One region of the Peribacillus sp. TH14 genome, then DNA from elsewhere that is predicted to be linked to it. Evidence: riboswitches for the same ligand, from Rfam matches in the RefSeq annotation. Region 1 holds a riboswitch; the other holds the start of a gene.

Region 1 (7,830 bases):
CTGAAGAAGAGGCATCGCTCACACTAGGAGCAGGAGGATTCAAGACGTTTTGGTATGTAACGCTTCCTAATATTAAATGGGGCCTTTTATATGGAGTCATTTTATGTAATGCGAGGACAATCGGAGAATTTGGGGCCGTATCGGTCGTATCAGGCCATATACGCGGGATGACGAACACGATGCCACTTCATATTGAAATCTTATACAATGAATATCAATTTTCAGCGGCCTTTGCCGTGGCATCACTGATGTCCATTTTTGCAATCATAACGTTGGTTATTAAAAGTTTCATAGAATGGAAAACAGACTTTAAATCATCAAAAGTAAGTTAGGAGGGAAAGTAATGAGTATCGTCATCGAAAATGTTACAAAATATTATGGGTCTTATCAAGCCCTCCAAAATATCAATCTGGAAATAAAAAGCGGGGAGCTTGTAGCGCTACTTGGCCCCTCTGGTTCGGGAAAAACATCATTGCTACGTATCATTGCTGGACTTGAACAGGCAGAGAACGGAAATATCTTATTTAATGAAGAGAATTACACCAATAAGCATGTGAAAGATCGGAATGTGGGCTTTGTTTTTCAGCATTATGCTCTTTTTCGCAACATGACCATTTTTGATAATGTTGCCTACGGTTTAAAGGTTCGTCCAAGAAAAATAAGACCTAGTAAAACAGCGATTGAACAAAAGGTTACAGAATTGCTTCAGCTAGTTAAGTTGGAAGGATATAAGTACCGTTATCCTTCTCAATTATCAGGCGGCCAGCGTCAGCGTGTGGCATTGGCAAGGGCTCTTGCTGTAGAGCCGAATATTCTTTTGCTTGATGAACCATTCGGGGCACTGGATGCTAAAGTGCGTAAGGAACTTAGGCGTTGGCTAAGAAGACTTCATGATGAATTCAATGTTACGAGTGTCTTTGTAACACATGATCAGGAAGAAGCGATGGATGTTGCTGATCGAGTTGTAATCATGAATGAAGGGAAAATTGAACAGATTGGAACTCCGGAAGAAGTATATGATCAACCCAAGAATCCATTTGTTTACGATTTTCTCGGTAGTGTCAATCTTTTCAAGGGCAAGGTTCATCAAGGGAAATTGGCAACAGGAAATGTGGAAATACATGTTCCAGACAGTGAGGATGGAGAGAGTACTGGTTATGTAAGAGCTCATAACTTTATCATAGAAAGAGAATCATTAGAAACGGATTCGATTGCATCTGTTATTGACCATATTCATACAATTGGACCTATTGTCCGTATTGAAGTGATTCGTCAGGATATAAATGAACCGCTTGAAATCGAACTTACTAAAGAACAATATAATAATCTTGAATTAAAAAAAGGAGAAATAGTGTTTGTCCGGCCCAAAGAATTGAAGGTCTTTGTTGACTATATGGCTGGAATCTAACAGGAAGTCGATAAGTTAACCAAAAAACCGCTAATTAGCGGTTTTTTTATTATCATTAACTAGCGTCAATATCTAATTTTATTAATAAAAAAACATTGACTTCTAAAAGAAACTCTTTTAGAGTGGATTGGTAAACTAAATATCCTCGTTAGGTGAGGCTCCTGTGTAGGAGATATGCTACTGCCCAAAAATGTCGAAAGACGCCAATGGGTCAACAGAAACCATCGACATAAGGTGGTTTTTAATGTAGCTGGCGTTGTCCTATGCCACACAGTGCTAAAGCTCTACGAATGGAGGAACAGGATTTCTGCTATGTATTTGTCATTCAGACAATGTACGTATGTGTATTTGTCATTCAGAAATGTACGTAAATGTACCGTGTGAACACCTCCATTTGTAATGGAGGTGTTTTTATATTTTTCTGGGAGGTGAGGATAGTGGATAACTATTCACGACCTTATACTCGAAGCATAATAAATATCAAATAAATACAAAGATTAAGGAAGGGGAATTATAAAATATTTTTCTTACTTTTAATATATCGTTAAGGGGAAATATTTTTTGCTCCTCAAAAAAGGAGTGGCGAAGATGATAAAAGACATGACTGAAGACCAAATAACTCTTCAAATCATAAAAGCATTAAAAGAAGGAAAAAAGAAAGAATTTCAAGCAATATTAGAAGAACTCCAACCTTATGATATTGCTCGAATTTTTGAGGGGCTTCCAGAAAAACATCATACACGTTTCTTATTGTTTCTTACTCCAGAACAAATCGCGGAACTAATACAGGAACTTGAAAAAGTACATCAATTAAAAATTCTTACTAAATTAGGAATTGAAAAATCAGGTCAAGTAATGGATCTAATGGATAATGATGATTTAGCTTCATTGTTAGAGAACCTATCTCCGGATAAAATTGAAGAACTTCTTTCAGGTATGAAACAAGAAGAATCTAAAATCGTACAAAATATCATGAATTATCCCCCTGAAACGGCAGGACGAATAATGACAAACCGTTTTGTGTGGATCCCTCAACACTATACGGTTCGTGAATCAGTTGAAAAACTTAAAATATTTGCGGAGTTCTCGGGAACGATTAACTATCTGTATGTAATTGATAACGATAAAAAATTAGTAGGTGTAGTCTCATATCGAGATTTAATAATAAATGATGAGAATGAAAAAATACAAGATATTATGTACAGTAGAGTTATCTCCGTATTCGCTTATGAAGACCAAGAAGAGGTAGCACATGTTATTGAGCGTTATGATTTTTTATCAATTCCTGTTGTAGATAATAATAATGAGTTATTAGGAATTGTAACCGTTGATGATATTATTGACGTTGTCATTAAGGAAGCAAACGAAGATATTGAAAAACTTTCGGCATCTGGTAAAGCTATTGATTTTGACACGAAGGCACATGTGGCTGCGTATCGCCGACTTCCCTGGCTTATTTTACTTTTATTTATCGGATTAGTGTCTGGAACTATTATTAGTGGTTTTGAAGAAACATTGTCTAAAGTTGTTGCACTTGCCTTCTTTATGCCGATGATAGCAGGGATGACTGGAAATACAGGTACTCAATCATTAGCTGTTGTTGTAAGAGGTCTAATTACTACTGATACGGATAAAGGAGTTGTTTTTAGACTTATTATCCGAGAACTTAAAGTTGGACTGATAATAGGCATTACCTGTGGAATATTAATTTCCATTATAGCTTTTGTTTGGCAAGGAAATCCTGTTCTAGGGTTAGTGGTTGGAAGTTCATTAGTTATGACCCTAATTATTGGGACTTTAGCTGGGACCATTATTCCTCTAATATTATATAAATTCAACATCGATCCAGCAGTGGCCTCTGGTCCATTAATTACAACACTGAATGATATACTATCGTTACTTATCTACTTTGGCATTGCAACAATGTTTATTTCAAAATTGATGTAGTAAAACCACGATTAAATTCTGTTCTTCGTGGTATTCTTTAAAAATAAATAATTATAATAATTTGAAATAATGGATATTACGCTAAATAGCAGAATAGTAATAATGAATGTTAACATATTCAACCAATTATTTGCAGAAAAATGGTAATAGAAATAATCAAATTATCTCAAGGGGCGATAACTGAATGGGCGTTGTTACTGTTCTGCTTGTCATTCACATTATTGCAGGCAGTGTTTGTTTATTGACAGGGTCGATAGCATCAATAGCAAAGAAAAAGAAAGGCAATCATACTACCATTGGAGAAGTGTATCATGGTGGGTATCTTGTAATTTTCATAACCTCCCTTGTAATGGCAATCGTGAACTGGTCAGAAAGTGCTTATCTTTTCTATATTGCAATTTTTTCTTATAGCTTAGTTCTTTTGGGATACTTAGCAAGAAAACTACGTTGGAGAAATTGGTTGAAGATGCATATAGGAGGAATGTTAGGGTCTTATATTGGAATTATTACGGCTACTTTAGTCGTTAATGGTTCAAAGATTCCATTAGTGAATGAAATCCCTTCTCTCTTATTATGGTTTATACCTACAATCATTGGAACACCACTCATTACTATAGTAAGTAGGCGTTATAGCAGTCGGACTAAACCAAAAGAGTTTATACAATAATAGTTGCATAAAAATCTTTATTCATCTTTAGAGAATCGAGAATTGAAAAGAAGATTCTGTTACAAAAAAAACGAAGTATAACTGGAAATAAACTCTCTAGATTATGACCCATTTTATACGTATCTCGGCTGAACCCTTACTTTACCATCCGAACTATTCAGACAAAAGAACAACAACATCGTCTAATTGTTCTTCAACAAACGGGCGCATTTCTGGATAAAGAAATGCGCCCTTCCTAATGAATTGGACCAGATTATGAAATAAGGAAATGGTACATATTAGTCATGTATAATATATACCACCTTTTATTTTTATTACTTTTTACAATATAGGTTCTGTTAAGTTTAAAATTATCAACCTCATAATCTATTTTTTAGCACCGATAACTTTAACATCATCAAATAACACCCTGGATGTTCCACCTGACATTAGAATTCCAACATGAGTTTTACCAAGATTTGTTGGAGAGTGCTGTTTGATCTTTATTCAACAAATGGGCCATATTCTTGAATAAGAGAAGAAATTATTAGACGGTGAATCGAAGTTCTAAGTTATTCAAAAATGGAACAATTTAGTTGAACATGGGTATTCACTAATGTACGTTTATTTAAGGATAGTAATCACTATGAAACTTGTGCTTTTCAATCAATGTGTATTTCAGGAAAAAGTGTTACCTTCTAATAAGTAAAAAGGAGGAAATTATTATGATTAAAGCTGTTATTTTCGACTTTGATGGTTTAATTTTAGACACGGAGACGGCTTGGTATGAGGCTTATAAAGAAACTATGGGTTTTTATAAATCTGATTTGCCTCTCGAACATTTTGTTAAATGTATCGGAACAGATAATACTGAACTTTATAAGTTTTTCCAAGAAAAACTGGGGGAAAGTTGTAATATTGAAGAAATTGAAGTTAGAGCAAAAAGCTTACATAAAGTAAAGATGAAAACATCCCAGGCACGTGAAGGTGTAAAGGATTATTTAGAAGAAGCAAAAAAATTTGGATATAAAATTGCCCTTGCTTCAAGTTCAACAAAAGAGTGGGTCACTCATTATTTGGGTGAACTCGGACTGCTAAACTATTTTGAAGTTATTATCACAGGGGATGATGTTGAAAAAGTAAAACCAGCGCCTGATTTGTATTTAAAGGCAATCGAAATTTTGAACATTCATTCCACAGAAGCCGTAGCATTTGAAGATTCGTTAAATGGACTTCAATCGGCTCTAAATGCTGGATTAAAGTGTGTAATCGTACCAAATCCCGTTACAGAAGCTTTAGCTTTTGAAAATCATTCTTTACGTCTTCAATCTATGGTAGAAAAGAGCTTGACTGATGTTATAAAACTTATTGAGCAATAAGGTGTTCGGAAAATTACTTCGCCCTAATGTTAATATGAATATGGTGAGGTTTTCATAATAAATCAGTACAATTAGAATGGAACACTATTAAACAAGTGGCTTTAGTAAAAATAACTGAGAAGCCATTTTTACAGATCTTTCGCATTTTTCAATATTCCGCAATCGGGCGCTATTACTGAAAAAGGATAGCGCTCTTTTCCATGTCTCCTAACGATACTTAAAAAACTTATTTACACTATCTTAAACCTCAAAATTATTAAAATACCCACTCTAACCCCTTGCAGACAAAGAAAAATGCCATCTTTAACGATATTATCTATTTAACTCCTTCTCTCAAATGACGACTACTCAGCCTTTTGTCCCCCATCCGTTAACAAAACCTTCACAAATTATAGGTCCAATGAGTGGTTGAGATGGAATTTTATGGGGTATATAATTAACAGGAATGAACATTCATTCCGCATTTAATTAATGAAAGGCTGAATTATTATGCAAACTGCTGTAAATAAACGAGACAGCATAGTATCCAGCGCTTTGGTACTATTTGCTGAGCGGGGATATGATGCGACGACGATTCCAATGATTGCTACATCGGCAGGAGTTGGAGCTGGTACCATCTATCGTTACTTTGAGAATAAGGAAGTGCTCGGGAACAAGATTTTTCAAGAGTACCTGAATATTTTTACTGAAACACTTGAGAATGGATTTCCTTATGATGAATCGATTCGAAATCAGTTCCACCATATTTTTATATCAATGATTCACTTTACAACCGAGCACAGTCAAGCGCTTTATTTTATAAAAACACATAGTAGTGCCCATTTTTTAAATGAAGAAAGTCATTCTAGCTTTCAAGGGCTACTGAATATATTAAAAAGTTTCTTTGATTCAGGAAAAGCAAAAAAAGAAATTAAGGAGCTTCCTTCTGCAGCTTTGATTGCCATTATTTACGGAGCATTTCTTGAGCTTCAACGACTTGTCCGTATTGGGGAGTTAGAACCTGAAGCAAAACTTTTAGCAGATGTAGAAGAAAGCATTTGGGATGCTGTACGATTACACGTTTGAGAAAAATTTGATTTTTCATTCACTTAGCGGAATGAATGTTCATTCCGTTAGCTAATTTATTTAAAGAGGTGCTAAAAAATGACAAATATAACTCAATTTCCACAGCCAAAAACTTATGGACCCCTCGGAAGCCTGCCTGTTATTGATAAGGATAAGCCACTTCAGTCATTCATGAAGCTGGCTAGGGAACTTGGACCGGTTTTTCAGTTTCAATTTCCGGGTCGTATTAGTACCTTTGTATCCAGCGCTGCCCTTGCTAAAGAAATTTGTGATGAAACAAGATTTGATAAGAAAGTCGGTCCTGCCCTGCAAAAAGTGAGAGCATTTGGTGGTGATGGCCTTTTCACAAGTGAAACATCGGAGACAAATTGGAAAAAGGCTCATAACATTCTGCTGCCTAGCTTTAGCCAGCAGGCAATGAAGGGCTATCATGCAAAAATGGTAGATCTTGCTACCCAACTCATCCAAAAATGGGCTCGCTTAAATCCCGCTGATGAGATTGATATTCCTGAAGATATGACACGCTTGACCTTAGATACGATTGGACTCTGCGGATTTAATTACCGCTTTAACAGTTTTTATCGAGAGACCTCCCATCCCTTTGTCGACAGTATGGTGCGTGCATTAGATGAAGCGATGAGTCAAACGCAGCGACTCGGTGTTCAAGATAAACTGATGATTAAGTCTAAAAAACAATTCAGAGAAGACATTCAATACATGTTCTCACTTGTAGATGAATTGATTACAGAACGAAAACTAAATGGTGATCAGGGAGAAGATGACCTTCTTTCCCATATGTTAAAAGGGGTTGATCCTGAAACTGGTGCAGCACTGGATGATGAAAATATTCGTTATCAAATCATTACCTTTTTAATCGCTGGACATGAAACGACGAGCGGTCTCCTTTCTTTCGCCATCTATTTTCTTATGAATAACCCGGAAAAGTTAAAAAAAGCACAGCAGGAAGTCGATGAAGTACTGGGTGACGAGGTTCCTGATTATAAACAGGTGAAGAAATTGAAATATGTTCGGATGGTGTTAAATGAAGCGCTTCGTCTGTGGCCAACTGCTCCGGCGTTTTCTGTTTATGCGAAAGAAGACACCACATTAAACGGAAAATACAATGTGAAGAAAGATGAGGTGTTCACTCTTCTTATTCCAGAGCTTCACCGTGATCCATCCGTTTGGGGAGAAGACGTAGAATCCTTTATTCCAGAACGTTTTGAGGATCCGGTTTCAATTCCATACCATGCTTATAAACCGTTTGGAAACGGACAGCGTGCCTGTATCGGGCAGCAGTTTGCTCTTCATGAAGCAACTCTGGTGCTCGGAATGGTTTTACAACACTTTGACCTGATAGATCATAAAGATTATCAATTGGATGT
Region 2 (7,830 bases), 5.2 Mb from region 1:
ATTATGACTTATTGTAGAGTTGACACAAACTGTGCGGTAAAACTTCCTGGGAAGGTTGGTTGAAGAAGAAATGAAGTTATTTAATTAACTAAAAAGAGATTGTGATAGAGGAGACTTTTAATGGATAACTTTAAGCAAGCAATAGTTAATGGTGATTTTGTTAAAGCAAAACACATTGCTTTGAATATAGACGCGGAAAATCTTAAAGAGATTCTTTTTATTGTTGCCTACGATGATGAAAATATCTCACCATATAGTTTTGTGAATTACTTATTACTTGATAAGGAGACCTCAGAATTACATCATTTGGCATCATTTCTACTTAGTATGGCACTAAACAATATAAAGGGGGCATATCAAACAGCTTGTTTTCATGCGAGAAAGGCTGCAGAATTATCTCCTGACGATATTAGTTTTAAGGAATATTTACTGCTTTTTTATGACTTGCCAGAACAGTTATTAAGTAAAGAGGAAGCTAATGAAATAGCTAAAGAGATATTAATGATTGATCCTAATAATGCAACTGTAAAGAGCATCTTTTAAAGATAACAGACTTTTAATGGATCATCTTTAGGATGATATCGCATTACCGCATAGTACGAATAAACTGAGAGACTGTACTACACATATCCATACAGCCCTATTGTGAAAGCAAACGTCATTCACTGTGCGTTTATACTAAGCTTTTTCAACTAAACTACCTCTCTAGTTCCATTATAAAAAGGCTGCCACAGCAACCTCCCTTATTGAAGTAAAGAACCCGTTAGTGAAAAAAATTAACAGTATTGTTCTCTGAAAATCATATTGAATCTAGGCTTTAAAGTTATTTCGATAATATTTACATATCTGTCCGAATCACCGTGAAACAAACGAATTTTTGAATGCTCCTTTTTTCTTCCACAATTTCAATTTTATTAACAGAAAGTAATTCAATATATGACATACTTTATTTGTTTTCTTTTCCTTAACACTTAAAGTAAATTCGTGATAAAAAGGGGAAAGGATAATCTCATATATTTCTTTTTCATTTTCTAAAACAAAAGTTGATGTGTCGTAATAAAAAGCATCTGTCTCATCTTTCCTCTTAGGAATAGCTCCAAATACAGAAATTAGGTCTAATTCTTCTGGAAAATCCATTATTCTCTCTCCTATTGAGTTATAAAAAATTTTTATAATAAGTAATTCACTTTAATCTTCAGATAATCCTTCTTAAACTAAACTACCCCTTTAGTTCCAAAAAGAAAAAGCTGCCTTAAAGACAGCTCTGATCTTCAGCTAACGCACCCGTTAGTTCAACAACACAAGTATATTTAGCTTATCCATTACGCGTACCTATACGACATTCTTTTCCTTGAATACATTGAAATGTGGACAAGGAAAGTAGGTGTAGATTATTAGGATTTAATGTTAACTGACTTTCTCAATACCCATACGCATGCCGAGGAAACCAAATCCTCAAAGTCCCATGCCGAGCCACGAAGGATATTGCCATGTTGCAATGGATCCTGCATCATTCCCATCCTTCTGTTACCTTGCGGTATATCGGCATTACCGAAGAAGAAACGAATAATGCCTAGAAAACATATTTAGTGTCTTTCACTAAGACTTAAAGCTTGAAATTTAAGATACAAACGAGTTCTTGAACTATTTTTCTAAAAAAACACTTTAGTCAAAGTTGGTAAAATTCTCTTTCCAATCAGTAGTTTGCAGCCGGCTGTAGAAAATTAGAACATTAAAGTGTAATGGATATCCAACTCCATAGAACCAGTACAATATATATCATTATTGGATTGACTTTTACATAAGATTTTTACGGATTTTAGATTAGCGACAATTGCAGTAAACGATGAATTCGGAGCAACATCAATATCCTCATGATCATTGGACAATTTTGTTATGGTAACTTGCATTGCACATGAATTACTAGTGTTTATTATTGTGATGGTTCCCGAAGGATTTTTTATATTGGAATCCGACGAGGCACAAAAATACGTTTGAGTCGTAACGTCATCACATTTTTGGTTAATGGGAACACATCTGTGTATGCAAATAAGCTTTTTCCGGGGACATTTTCTACTCCGTTTTTTCTTTTTGGAGTGACAGATACATTCGCAATCTTTGTTTTTTTTTCGTTTGCACTTCTTTCCCATAAAGCCAGCTCCCCCCATATAACTTTGTATGAGGAATTCAGCCGAATGCACCACAACAAACATCCATTTTTCGGGAAAATAGGCCTTGTACCAGTTAAAAATGTACAGGCTTTACATACGATGAAAAGAGGTGGTGATATTATGTGTGGAAATTCATCAAGTTCTGCCGTGTTTAATTTTTGTAATAATGTGTCCAAGCAAATTGTCAACATTCAACAATGTAATCCCATTTTCCAACCTACTCCGAGCGTTACTCCTCTTACCTACTTTACTAATCCAACGGGGTTAGTAATAAATGGTTCATTTACCGTAGTTAATACCAGTACTTCTTCCGTCTTTAATGTTGACTATACAACGGGAGTCACGACATCAACCATCGTTGTTACACCTGGTCGCTCGGAAACGATCTTCGTTGAAGATTTGAAAACCATTACTATCGAAAGTCTTACAGGAGCAACACCTGAAGCCAACGCAACAGGAAGTTTAGTATTAGATTTGCACTATTGCGTAAAATGCGCTTAGTTAAGACGAATAATCCAATTCACCATTGAGCCTTTGAATTTCTGCTTTATGATTATTCAGGATACGGCGGCGGTTACGAAGGCTGCTGCAAAATAGTATGAAAAAAGCCGACCTTTATTGGTCGGCTTCTTCAGCTAACCTGCCCCGTTAGTTGCATAAAAAAATTAAAGAGCGAAACTACGGAAATAATGAAGTGCTAGATGTTGTCATTCTTGTTAATTCTACGTTAGATATCAAAGAAGCTCATGATATTTCACCCCATGTGGAGGAAATAATAGTTAAAGATTACGGAGTGTATCGTGTTCATGTCCATGTAGAGCCAAATTAATAAGTTAGCAATTAATATGTTATCTTTCTTCTATTTGCAACTCCCGTGTGCTAGGATTGTTCTTTCATAATAGATCGCTTCAATGGAGTAATGAAAAAAGGCTATTTTCTCAATTTAATGTGAGAAATTAGCCTTTTTAATATTGTAATTTCCTTAACGTTGTAAAACCGCATTTTCCTGACGCTACCCCTTAAAGAAAAAAATAAACCTCTTTTTTAAACGGCACTGAATTAGTACCATAACCCGTCCTTCAAAAAATATCTGCAAATACTCTGTTTAAATCTTAATAAACAATTAGTTCCAAAGTGATTATCAATAAGGTTGGAGGTGCGATAGCTAATCTTCCTCCAATCTTTTATTTAACAAAGTCTCGCTGTTTTTAATAAGTCATTCAAACAAGCAAGCTAGTTTACATAAACCACCTTATCAGAAGTAAATCCATTGGAACCCTCGATTCCAATGCATTTTTCTATTTAGGTACTTGTCCAAACTCTTTTCATCCTTTTACATAAACTGGTGATATAACCTCTTCTAACGCAAACATGATTTAAATAAAAAAGTATTATTATCATTTATCCCCTCAAGCGACTGGAGCTACTGAAGACACAGGACCAACCTTTTTAGCAGCCATCATGTTACCGGGGAACTCATCTTAATAGTATTCTTTATCACTAAATAACGCTTGAAACTCCTTATCATCTGCGAAACATCGAAAAACAAATCCATTGAGCAATCTTGTCTTACCCAAACAATTACCTCTATAAATGGAGTGAACTCATCTTTTAATGGTTATTTTCTAACCTTAGGGTTAACTTTAGTTGAATAGTCTTCTGTTAGGTGAGGCTCCTGTATAGAGATACGTTGCATCCCAAAAATGTCGAAAGGCGCAGATGGGTCAACAGGAAAAATCGGATTATGGTTTTTCTTAATGTAGCTGGTAAAACCTATGCTATACAATGCTAAAACTCAACAAGGGGAGAACATTTAAGCATTTTTTTTTGTTTTTTATGGGCTCCTTTCTGTGTGAAAGGAGCCTTTATATTTTGGAGGTGAGGAATGCATGGGCACTGACGACCCCAATTCGTTGGAAAAACGCAAGTCGACAACAAGAAAGAGGCAACGAAGGTGTTCATGTCCTCTTGTAACAACTAAGAAGACTCATAACCTTTAATGCCTTGATCTATAACGCGAGGTGTAATGTAATATGATTAAAATGTATTTATACGATCATGAGAACCAAGAGATGACCACTGAGTTTAACCTATCTAACGTGCAAGAGCATTTAAAACATCCTAATAATTTGTTGTGGATCGATATTTACGATGTAAAAACCCCTGAATTATATAAAGTGGCAAAGATTTTTGATTTTCACCCTTTAGCAATTGAGGATTGCCTGCATGACAGTCCTCGGGCTAAGATTGACAACTACGAAGATTACCAGTTCTTCGTTTTACATGCCCTTCGGTATAACGAGGAAGAAGATAAGGAAATTACGACCCTAGAGTTAAACGTATTTGTCGGCCCCAATTACGTAGTGACAATCCATAAAGAAAAATTGAAATGGCTTGGCCAGATGGATGTGATTTGTTCTAAGAACACAAAATACATGGATAAGAGTGCAGATTTTCTTTTGTATGCTCTTGTAGACGGCATAACGGATGAATACTTTCCGATTCTTGACCGCATTAACATCCGTATTGATGAACTAGAAGATGAGATTTACGATGAAGAAATAAGGGGAGTGACAGAAGAATTCCTTGCACTAAAAAGAACAATCATTTTAATTCGACGCGTCATCCTTCCTCAGCGTAGGATCTTCATGACTGTGGACGGAAAGTGGAAGTTTGAAATACGGGAAGAAAATGCGCCGTTTTATGTGGATTTAATTGACCATCTCGAGAGGATAGTGGACTCTACTGAAACGTACAGAGATCTTGTAAACAGTGCTTTGGAGACGTATTATTCCATTATTAACGCAAAATCCTCTGAAAAGTTAAACGTTTTGACCATCATTTCAACCGTAATGTTACCATTAACTTTCGTAACCGGTTTTTTTGGAATGAATGTTCCTTTACCCTATCAAGATTCTCCATTCTCAACGATTATCATTTTAGGGATCTTAGTCATTTTAACCTGGGGCATGTGGAAATACTTTAAAAAAAATCGCCTGTTATAATTATAAAATATTCAAATTAAAGAGGTCTCCAAAAGGTGTAATCTTTTGAGTACCTTCGGATAAAATGGGTACCCATTTCAAAAGAGGTTGGGTACCTTTTATTTAGATGAAAATGTTCCTGCAAACTCATGGAAATCAACACCTAATTTTATTTATTCATAGTTCGTAAAAGTTAATGTTAATTTGCGAACGTTCGCAAACTGTTTTATTACTAAAACGAACACTAAAGCTGGCTGTTTTGTAAAGAAATAGCACCGTTCAGAATTGTCTACTTTTACGAACCTACAGCTTTCATAATTAGATAAATAAAGATGAAATAGAAAAAGCTCTAGTGGTAAATCTAGGGCTTTTTATTGATCATCTAGCAAACCCTTGCTACATCAAGGTTGTATAAAATCCTGAATAAAGGATAAAAAACACACAAACGCCAAACTATTGAACCATATGGGTTTGGCGTTTTTGCTATCTTCTTATAGTTGACTTTATGTTAACTAGTATAGAGCATTCATGTGTTCCTTAGAAACCTTATTCAGCAAAAGGGCCAAATTGCAGAAGATCATTTTCCAATCAGTCTCGTTAAAGCTATCCCAAGAAATCCAACACCCATTCCTATCAGCCATCCGTTGTGGGAACTTCCTAACAAATCTCCCACTCCTCCACCAAGAAACATGCAGCCAACGAATACTAATCCTCCAACGCCCCATTTCTTCCGATCCATAATTCGATCACATCCTTTCAATAAAACATATGCTTTTAGCTAACTAACCTTTCTTGAATATGATATGTTAATTATTTTGCTAGAGGTGGTATAGTTGTTTGGCTTAGGATCAGCAATGGTCAGGGAATTCAAAAGATGGAAATTGACGACTTTGAAGGCATTGTAGGAGGTGAATTTAAATATTGAATTTAAGGGGGATAAGAAATGAAGAAAATAACAAAATTTTTCTTCTTTTCGCTATTGATATTACTTTTCTTAAACGGATGTAATTCAAATAATGTAAATGAGGATATATTTCAATTTAAAGATTCTTATGTAGGTGATAACGGTGCAGTAGGAAATATTGTAATGCAATTACCATATAGGGGTACAGTCACATGCCCATCAAGCTAATGAAACGAATTTCCCCCAAAATGAAAAAAGCGTTATTCTTTCAGTAAACTACTCGAAAAGGATGACGTTTTTTCATGGACCTCTCGCTTTCTGAAGAATTACAACGCTTTCTATCTCCAATAGTCCTACAAGATCTCGCCAAACAAGTTGGTTTTGTGCAGCGATCCAGTAAATATCAAGCAGATGAACTCATCGCCATTTGCGTTTGGCTCAGCCAAGAAGTCGCTAGTACATCGCTTACGGCAACTATGTAGTCGATTACAGGCTTCGAAGGGCGTACTCATGAGCCCAGAAGGACTGAATCAACGCTTAATCCAACAGCTGTCGCATTTATTCGAGAAGTCTTTACTTTACTCCTTACACAGAAACTCTGTGCTACAAAATCGCTAACTTCACGTATCATTTCTGTTTTCAAACGTATTCGGATTCTAGATGCGACGGTGTTTCAGCTACCTGATTCCTTCGCCACTGATTATCAAGGCTCTGGAGGGAGTAGTAACACGGCTGGTGTGAAAATCCAACTTGAATACGATCTGCTTAGTGGCCAATTCTTAAATGTGCAGCTAGGGCCAGGAAAAAATAACGACAAAACATATGATGCGGATTGCCTTGAAAGTGTCGAGGCAGGCGATTTATGCCTGCGTGACTTAGGTTATTTTGATTTGCGAGATTTACAAGCGATTCATGAGTTGAGAGCCTATTATATATCTCGTTTGAAATTAAATACATGTATTTATGTGAAAAATCTGGAACCAGAGTATTTCAAAAATGGCACGTTGAAAAAGCAAACAGAATATACTCAGCTCGATATGGTACAGATCATGGAGGAACTGGAACCAGGTGAGACCATTGAAATCCCGGAAGCTTACATTGGCCAGATTCAGAAATTACCGACACATGTAATCATCCACCGATTAACGAATGATCAAACCGAAACACGACTAAAAAACCAAGCCGTACGTGAGAAAAAGAACAGTATTGTCATGAAGGACAAAAGTAAGCGGCTAATGGGAATCAACGTATACATCACGAACACATCACCGGAAGAAGTGCCAACAGAATATGTACATCCGTTATATTCGTTACGTTGGCAGATTGAAATGTTATTTAAAACATGGAAGTCGTTCTTTGAAATCGACTAGTGTAAAAATATCAAAAAAGAACGCCTAGAATGCCATTTATATGGGCAACTCATCGGTATTCTCCTTTGTTCTTCTACGATGTTTCAAATGCGACAGCTTCTACTTGAAAAGAAAAAGCAAGAGCTGAGTGAATACAAAGCGATTTACATGATTAAAGATTACTTTCCGTTACTGTTTCGAGCAATGAAAGATGACCCAAATGAACTTGTAACGATTCTGCATCGCCTTTATCAGCTACTCAAAAAGAACGGTCGTAAATGTCATCGATATAAGAAGCAGACCGTTTTTGATAATCTAGGGGTTGTGTATGAAAAGACGATGAAGCCTAGACAAGCTGCCTAGCAAAAAAATCATATTTTAGTAGGCTTCTTTGGCGTGCCTACTTCTCCATCACTCGCTCG

Evidence for each region. A riboswitch is a leader RNA that binds a small molecule or an ion and turns the genes downstream of it on or off. The one in region 1 is predicted to bind magnesium.
Region 2: it holds a riboswitch for magnesium, as region 1 does, so the genes downstream of both, corA (magnesium/cobalt transporter CorA) here and mgtE (magnesium transporter) in region 1, are expected to answer to the same signal.

What each region holds. Positions count from the first base shown of each region.
Region 1 covers NZ_JAEKEK010000001.1:547,513-555,342, reverse strand. The annotation lists gene cysW (sulfate ABC transporter permease subunit CysW) at 1-332, shown strand, start outside; gene JFU50_RS02820 (sulfate/molybdate ABC transporter ATP-binding protein) at 344-1,408, shown strand; M-box (ykoK) riboswitch at 1,546-1,711, shown strand; gene mgtE (magnesium transporter) at 1,997-3,355, shown strand; gene JFU50_RS02810 (DUF2306 domain-containing protein) at 3,540-4,022, shown strand; gene JFU50_RS02805 (HAD family hydrolase) at 4,727-5,380, shown strand; gene JFU50_RS02800 (TetR/AcrR family transcriptional regulator) at 5,870-6,445, shown strand; gene JFU50_RS02795 (bifunctional cytochrome P450/NADPH--P450 reductase) at 6,524-7,830, shown strand, end outside.
Region 2 covers NZ_JAEKEK010000001.1:5,771,127-5,778,956, forward strand. The annotation lists gene JFU50_RS27680 (hypothetical protein) at 121-543, shown strand; gene JFU50_RS27685 (hypothetical protein) at 856-1,137, opposite strand; gene JFU50_RS32085 (S-Ena type endospore appendage) at 1,725-2,213, opposite strand; gene JFU50_RS27690 (S-Ena type endospore appendage) at 2,196-2,672, shown strand; partial or broken gene JFU50_RS27695 (cation transporter dimerization domain-containing protein) at 2,830-3,000, shown strand; M-box (ykoK) riboswitch at 3,823-3,984, shown strand; gene corA (magnesium/cobalt transporter CorA) at 4,205-5,176, shown strand; gene JFU50_RS27705 (hypothetical protein) at 5,733-5,894, opposite strand; gene JFU50_RS27710 (hypothetical protein) at 6,099-6,287, shown strand; partial or broken gene JFU50_RS27715 (IS4 family transposase) at 6,362-7,771, shown strand.